Regions from separate parts of the Jeotgalibacillus malaysiensis genome, predicted to be linked through region 1. Evidence: riboswitches for the same ligand, from Rfam matches in the RefSeq annotation. Region 1 holds a riboswitch; the other holds the start of a gene.
What was found. A riboswitch is a leader RNA that binds a small molecule or an ion and turns the genes downstream of it on or off. The one in region 1 is predicted to bind S-adenosylmethionine.
Positions count from the first base shown of each region.

Region 2: linked by a shared signal. The riboswitch ahead of LG330_RS02455 (methionine ABC transporter ATP-binding protein) and the one ahead of LG330_RS13475 (methionine ABC transporter ATP-binding protein) in region 1 are both predicted to bind S-adenosylmethionine.

Region 1 is NZ_CP085252.1:2,509,127-2,513,342, reverse strand. Features, by position in the region: gene LG330_RS13495 (arsenate reductase family protein) at 1-139, shown strand, start outside; gene gcvH (glycine cleavage system protein GcvH) at 223-606, shown strand; gene LG330_RS13485 (toprim domain-containing protein) at 864-1,220, shown strand; gene LG330_RS13480 (thioredoxin family protein) at 1,220-1,549, shown strand; SAM riboswitch class I at 1,645-1,747, shown strand; gene LG330_RS13475 (methionine ABC transporter ATP-binding protein) at 1,886-2,911, shown strand; gene LG330_RS13470 (methionine ABC transporter permease) at 2,904-3,572, shown strand; gene LG330_RS13465 (MetQ/NlpA family ABC transporter substrate-binding protein) at 3,615-4,216, shown strand, end outside.
Region 2 is NZ_CP085252.1:411,736-415,951, forward strand. Features, by position in the region: gene LG330_RS02445 (MetQ/NlpA family ABC transporter substrate-binding protein) at 1-705, opposite strand, end outside; gene LG330_RS02450 (methionine ABC transporter permease) at 726-1,397, opposite strand; gene LG330_RS02455 (methionine ABC transporter ATP-binding protein) at 1,387-2,400, opposite strand; SAM riboswitch class I at 2,477-2,585, opposite strand; gene LG330_RS02460 (HAD family hydrolase) at 2,860-3,477, shown strand; gene LG330_RS02465 (YdiU family protein) at 3,560-4,216, shown strand, end outside.

The sequences.
Region 1 (4,216 bases):
TACTGACATGTCAGATGATGAAAAGCTTGAACTGCTGGCTTCAGACGGTAAGCTGATCAAGCGTCCGCTGACAACTGACGGCAGTCAGGTAACAGTCGGATTCAAAGAACCTGAATTCGAGGAAAAATGGCAGGGCTAAATCAGAAACAATTCTTGTTTTCGGGCACCTGTTATGCCAATATGAAGTAGTATAGAAATCATTCATATGCGGAGGGAAAACACATGAGTTCACCAAAAGAATTACGTTATTCAGAAGAACACGAATGGGTAAAAGTTGAAGACGGTAAAGCACGAATTGGTATCACTGAATTCGCACAGTCAGAGCTTGGCGATATCGTATTCGTTGAGCTTCCGGAAGTAGGCGACGAGCTGCAGGCAGACGAGCCGTTTGGCAGCGTTGAATCTGTTAAAACAGTTTCAGAACTTTACGCACCAGTCAGCGGTAAAGTCGTTGAGGTGAACGAAGACCTTGAAGACAGCCCTGAATACGTTAACGAATCTCCATATGAAAAAGCTTGGATGGTCGTAGTGGAACTTTCTGATGACTCAGAAGTTGACGCACTGATGGATGCTGAAGCATATGACAAAATGACAGACGAAGACTGATTGAAGTGCCGTTCACCTGGTAGGGTGAGCGGTTTTTTTGTAACCGGCACAGTGGGGACGGAGTTGAGTGGTTCATTTTTGTAATCATTCTAAAAACGACACATTCAACTCCGTCCCGCCTGCGCCGCATAAATAATGGAAGTAACATCACCAGCCATCTCATTTACTTGCAATTATCCACAGTACAGGCGACAATTAAATCAGCAGCATACCATGTAAGAAAGCCGTGCGATCCTTAGGTGAGGGTGTGATGGGAAATGCAGTGCAAAAAGGTTATTATTGTTGAGGGTAAGTCTGATAAGCGCAAGGTTCAGCCGATTATTAGAGAGCCGGTTGATATCATTTGTACAAATGGTACAATCAGCCTGACGAAAATGGATGAACTGATTGATGAATTGTATGAAAAAGATGTTTATGTGCTTGTGGATGCGGATGATGCAGGTGAGAAGCTCAGAAAACAGTTTAAAAGAGAGATGCCTGAAGCGGATCATCTGTATATCGACAAAGCCTATCGTGAGGTCGCAACAGCTCCTGAGCAGCACCTGGCAGTCATTTTAGCCGGTGCGAACATTGATATTTATACTGAGTTTTTAGAAAAAAGGATGAATCTTTAATGATAAAAGAATGGACAATAGAAGATCTGGACCAGCGATTGAAGGAAAAAAAGCAGTCAGCGATGTATTTATACACCCCGATGTGCGGAACGTGTAAGCTTGCCGGTAAAATGCTTGAGGTAACGGCTGTGGCGATTCAGGATACTGAGATCGGAAAAGCTGACCTGAATTATGTTGAACCGCTGGCTGAGCGTTACCAGATCGAGAGTGTACCGTGTCTGCTGTTATTCAAGGATGGACAAATGGTCCGCAAAATATATAAATTTGAATCTGTACCAACGATTTTTGAAGCATTCGGAGAATTGTCAAGACAGCCGGCAAATCAGTAAATGTCCAATTTTGAAAAAAATTCGTTGACAGTAAATTTAAGAACATGATACGATTTGTCTCGTACTCTTAATGAATCTTAACTGAATACGCGTAACTCTTATCAAGAGCGGCGGAGGGAAGTGCCCTATGAAGCCCGGCAACCGACAGTTTACTGGAAAGGTGCCAAGTCACACAGGTTTAAACCTGGCAGATGAGAGAAAGCCGTTTAATTTTTGACGCCTTTCTGCTCATCACGCAGAGAGGCGTTTTTTATATATAAAGGGCTATTTAATGGCAGCACTTTAACTTCCTGCTTTAACGGGATAATAAGTTAATTTACGAAAGTGGGTGATGGTATGATTACCATCTCAGATGTGAAAAAAGTATTTAAAACAAAAAGCGGTTCACTGACTGCAGTTGACAAAGTTAACCTGAAAATTCAGGAAGGCGAAATCTTTGGCGTGATTGGCTACAGTGGTGCCGGTAAAAGTACATTAATCCGTATGCTGAATGGTCTTGAACAGCCGTCAGAAGGTAAGGTTGATATAAACGGTAAGCTGATTTCCTCTATCAAAGGAGGAGACTTACGCAAAGCGAGACAGAAAATCAGTATGATCTTTCAGCATTTTAATCTTCTTTGGTCAAGATCGGTGAGAGAGAATATCTCATTTCCTCTTGAAATCGCAGGCGTTCCAAAAGAGGAAAGATTAAAAAGAGTAGATGAGTTGATTGAACTCGTAGGACTTGAAGGGCGCGGGGATGCCTATCCATCTCAGCTCAGTGGCGGTCAGAAGCAGAGAGTAGGGATTGCAAGAGCGCTTGCAAATGACCCTGAAGTACTGCTTTGTGATGAGGCTACGTCAGCACTTGATCCTCAGACGACTGATTCAATCCTTGAACTGCTGGTTGATATCAACAAACGTCTCGGTTTGACCATTGTACTGATCACACATGAAATGCACGTGATCAGAAAGATTTGTCACCGCGTTGCTGTTATGGAAGGCGGGAAGGTTGTAGAGCTTGGAGATGTGCTTGACGTCTTTAAACAGCCGAAAGAAAATATCACAAAACGTTTCGTTCAGCAGGTAACGGAACCTGAAGAAACAAAAGATACAATTGAACATCTGCTGAAGGAATATCAGGACGGAAAAGTTGTCAAGCTGACGTTCGTTGGTGAATCAGCAGAGCAGCCGGTTGTCACTAACCTGATCCGTTCGTTTGATCTGCAGGTGAATATTCTGCAGGGAAAAATTTCTCAAACGCAAAATGGTGCATATGGATCCCTGTTTATACATTTACACGGGAAGTCCGACGAGCTGGCGCGTGCGATTGAATTTTTAGAAGCGGCAAGTGTTGGAGTGGAGGTGATGACACATGATTGAACAGATTTTTCCGAACGTTGACTGGCCGGTCATGTGGGAAGCAACTTATGAAACGATTTATATGACGGTCATTTCAGTTGTCATTACATTTATTCTTGGAATCGGTCTCGGCTTACTTTTATTCCTTACCTCTAAAGGGAACCTGTTGGAAAATAAAATTGCTTACACAATTACAACAGCAGTTGTGAATATTTTCAGGTCGATCCCCTTCATTATCCTGATCATTCTGCTCATCCCATTTACACGTTTTCTACTAGGGACGATCAGGGGAGCAGAGGCAGCACTACCGGCATTGATTATCGGTGCAGCACCTTTCTACGCACGTATGGTTGAGATTGCATTACGTGAGATTGATAAGGGCGTCATTGAGGCAGCAAGATCAATGGGGGCCAAAATAAGCACCATTATATTTAAAGTATTAATTCCGGAATCAATGCCAGCTCTGATCTCAGGAATTACTGTTACAGCCATTGCGCTGGTCGGTTATACGGCGATGGCTGGTGTCATCGGAGCAGGAGGACTTGGTAACCTGGCATTTCTTGACGGTTTCCAGAGGAGTCGTGATGACGTAGTACTCGCAGCAACAATCATCATTTTAGCAATCGTCTTCATCATTCAATTCCTTGGAGACTTCTTCACCAACAAACTGGATAAACGCTAATTTAGCTAATTATAAAAACACATTAAAGGGAGAGATTTAAACATGAAAAAATTCGTAGCAGGGACATTCGCAGTAACAAGTATTTTCGCACTGGCAGCTTGTGGTTCAGATAATTCAGAGGAAGGTATCGGTACAAGCGAAGATGGCGAGCCGGTTGAACTGAGAGTCGGCGCATCTAACGTGCCTCACGCTGAAATCCTTGAGCAGGCACAGCCGCTCCTTGAAGAAGAAGGCGTAGACCTTCAGATCGAAACGTATCAGGACTATATCCTGCCAAACCAGGATCTTGAATCAGGAGAAATTGATGCGAACTACTTCCAGCACATTCCATATCTTGAGTCACAGATCGCAGAACACGGCTATGACTTTGCAAACGCTGGCGGTATTCACATTGAGCCAATCGGCGTATATTCTCAGGAGCACGCTTCACTTGAAGACCTTCCTGATGGTGCAGAAATCTTAATGAGTAATTCAGTAGCTGACCACGGCCGTATCCTGACAATGCTTGAAGCACAGGGGCTGATCACACTTGATCCTGAAGTTGAAAAAACAGCAGCAGAAATTTCTGATATTCAGGACAACCCTAAAAACCTTCAATTTGAAGCAGATTATGAAGCAGCACTTCTTGTACAGCTATATGAAAA
Region 2 (4,216 bases), 1.5 Mb from region 1:
ATTTTCAGCAGACACTGCAACAACGTTTCGATACTCATCCGGCATATCTTCAAGTGCCAATGCGTCAAGTAGGTTCATTTCAGCAGCTAAAGCAAAGTTTCCAGGTACAGCTGATAGATCGGCACTTTCAACAGCACGAGGTAATCCACCTGCTTCAATTGGCTGGAATACAAGGTTTTTCGGGTTATCCTGAATGTCATTTTCAGAAACAGTCAGTTCAGGTGCATCAGGGTCCAGTGTAATTAAGTTATGATCCTGTAGAACGAGGAATGTACGTGCTGCATTAACTGGATCATTTGGAATTGCGATCGTTGAGCCATCTTCGACTTCTTCAATAGAATCATACACGTTAGAGTAAATGCCCATTGGAGCAGTTGGAACCATAATCAGAGCTGAGAGGTCCATGTCATTCTCTTCTTCAAAATTTTCAAGGTAGATCGTGTGCTGAAACAGATTGGCATCAATATCTCCATTATCCAGGGCATTATTAGGCTGGATATAGTCGCTGAATTCAACAATCTCAACTTCATACCCTTTTTCTTCAAGACCTGGCTTAATTGCTTCATTCAGCATATCGCTGTATGGGCCAGCTGTACCACCCAACTTGACAGATTTTTCATCTCCTGTAGCTTCGCTGTCGCCTCCGCATGCTGCTAATGCAGTCACAGATGTCAATAATAGTACTGATAATAAACTCTTTTTCATTTCAAAATCTCTCCCTTTTCTTATCTTTTATCAATTGCTTTAGAGGTCCAGTCACCGATTTGCTGAATGAGTTGGACAAGTATAATGAGTATCACAACAGTTACGATCATGATCGTATTGTCGTATCTGTAATAACCAAATCTGATCGCAAGGTCTCCAATGCCACCTCCTCCGACTACACCTGCCATTGCAGAGTAAGCTACAAGGCTGATAATTGTCAGGGTAATCCCTTGGACAATACTTGTTTTGGCTTCTGGTAAAAGTACATCCTTAATAATCATCCATGGTGTTGCACCAACTGCTACGGCAGCTTCGATTACACCTTTATCAATTTCCCTCAGCGCTGATTCGACAATCCGGGCAAAGAAGGGGATTGCGGCAACGGATAATGAAACGCTGGCAGCAGCCGGGCCGATGGTTGAACCGACAATTATGTTAGTAAGTGGGATGAGTGCAACGAGCAAAATGATAAATGGAATTGACCTGACCATATTAATGACAAAACCGAAGCTGGATTGAACGATCCGATTTTCAAGAAATAGTCCTCTGTCAGTCACAAAAAGTAAAACACCAAGCGGCAGACCAAGAATGATTGCCACAGCTAATGCAATGCCGATCATATATAACGTCTGTCCAAAGGCAACCCAGATTTCTGGCATCAATTCAACCATTCGTGAAAACTCAAAGCCCATCTCTGATCACCTCCACCCGTGCGCCGCGCTCTTCCATATATGAAACAGCCTGGTCGATCGTCTTACGCTGACCTTGAACCTCCATCAGAAATATGCCGAGCGGCCGTTCCTGGATATATTCGATAGAGCCGTGTAGAAAATTACCTTTGATTTTAAACTGCTGAATTGTATCAGTGATGACACCTTCGCCGGCAACGTTTCCTCTAAAAAGCACTTTTAAGATTCGGCCTTTACACTGATCCAGAATCGCATCTGGTACATCAAATGACACAACACTTTTGATGAATTCTTCAGCGAGAGGTGTGTGTGGATTTGAGAAAATTTCATATACACTTCCTTCCTCAATGACCCGTCCATCCTGCATGATTGCCATTCTGTCGCAGATCTCCTTGACAACATTCATCTCATGCGTAATTAAAACAATTGTAATATCCAGTTCACGATTGATTTTCTTCAGTAATCTTAGTATTGAAACTGTGGTGTTAGGGTCCAGTGCGGAAGTGGCTTCATCACACAATAAAACAGAAGGGTTATTCGCAAGAGCTCTGGCGATTCCTACGCGCTGCTTTTGTCCTCCACTTAATTGTGCCGGAAAGACATCTTTCTTATCTGTTAAAGACACCATATCAAGCAGCTCAGTCACACGTTTATCGATTTTTTTACGAGGTGTTCCGGCTGCTCTTAAAGCAAATGCGATATTCTCAGAAACAGTTTTCTGGCTGATCAGGTGAAAGTGCTGAAAAATCATGCCGATTTTCAGACGTGCTTTTCTAAGGTCGGGTCCTTTTAACTTAGTCAGGTCTACACCATTGATCTCGATTTGACCACTAGTCGGTTTTTCGAGTAAATTCAGACATCGGATAAGAGAGCTTTTACCTGCACCGGAATATCCAACGATTCCAAAAATGTCACCTTCATGAATCGTCAGTGTTACACGATCTACACCGGCTACACTGCCCTTTTTAGTCCGGTATACCTTTGATAAATCTTTAATTTCAATCATGGCAATCTCCTTCAAAAAAATTGATCATAAAAAAGGTGCCTCTTTCATTCGGAAAGAGGCACCTGAAAATGGAATCGGGTTATCTTTCAGAATGAAATCATTCTGTAGGAATTGGCACCTTCCCAGCTGAAGCTGGGGGTTGCCGGACGTCATAGGGCCTGTCCCTCGGTCACTCTTGATAAGTTCCATATAAAGTTGTGTTAAAGATGAAATTAATATTATCGGGAAACCCGACTATTGTAAAGGGGGTTTGAAAAGTTTTTGTAATAAAGAGAAAAATAAAATATATGTAAGGGTTTTCATTATTGGAATGGCAGTATTTCATATTACAATGTATTTTAGAATAATAATTTAGTTAAATTTCTCAGGCAGAAGTATTTATCTGTAAATGTAAAAAAGACATAAGTCAAAGCTGATTCGGGTAAACCCAAAATAAACGAACCTTTGGAGGAATGACAAATGGACAGTATTATTTTTGATCTGGATGGTACCTTGTGGGATCCTCGGGAAACCGTGTTAACTTCATGGAATAGAGCAATTGAGGGCCATCCGAAAGCAGATAAGAAACTAACACTTGATGATTTGAAACAGACAATGGGAAAGCAGATGCACGAGATCTCACAAATCTTTTTCCCTGAGTTGAGCGCTGAGGATCAAAAGGAAGTCATGGATTATTTAACAGAGATCGAAATTCCCTATGTAGCGGAAAATGGGGGAGAGTTGTATCCGGCACTTGAAGATACGCTGATCTATCTCTCTGAAAAATACCGTCTCTTCATCGTGAGTAACTGTCAGGAAGGCTATATTGAAGCCTTTTATCAGTACCACAAACTTGATCGTTTTTTTGATGACTTTGAGAATCCGGGCAGAACAGGGCTTTCAAAAGGAGAAAATATCAAGCTCGTGATTGAACGGAATGGATTGAAGAGCCCCGTTTATGTAGGAGATACACAGGGTGACCGTGATGCCGCACGTAAAGCCGGTGTGCCGTTTGTATTTGCGAAGTATGGTTTTGGGAAAGTGGATGATTTTGAATATGAAATAGAGCGACTGACTGATTTAAAACGGTTATTCTAGACCGGTAAGCGCTCAGAACGGAAAACGCTTCCCGGCATGTTACACTGAAATCAGGAGATAATAGCCAAAGGAGGGATGTACGATGACGCAGCGCACAAAAGCAGGATGGAAGCTCGAGCAGACTTATACAAAGCTTCCGGACATCTTTTTTTCAAAAATGGAACCGAACCCGGTAGCAAGTCCTGAGTTATTTATATTGAATGAACCGCTCGCAAAAGAACTGGGTCTCGATCCGAATGTCTTGGCAGACGAAGAGGAGATCCTTGCAGGCAATGAAGTCCCTGAAGGATCTGAACCGATCGCACAGGCATATGCAGGACACCAGTTTGGACAGTTCACCATGCTTGGAGACGGTCGTGCATTATTATTTGGAGAGCAGATCACCCCGGCTGGAGAGCGGAAAGATATTCAGCTGAAAGGGTCGGGACGCACTAAATTCTCACGCGGTGGTGACGGACGGGCGGCGCTTGGACCGATGCTCCGCGAGTATATTATCAGTGAAGCCATGCACGGTCTCGGCATTCCAACGAGCCGAAGCCTTGCAGTGACGCTGACCGGTGAAACAGTTATGCGCGAGCGGTTGCTGACAGGTGCAGTTATGACGCGTGTAGCATCAAGCCATTTGCGTGTGGGTACGTTCGAATATGCAGTCAGACTGACGGAGACTGACAATGTTAAAGCGCTCGCAGATTATGCGATTGAGCGTCATTATCCGAAGGTGCTGGACACTGACAATCCA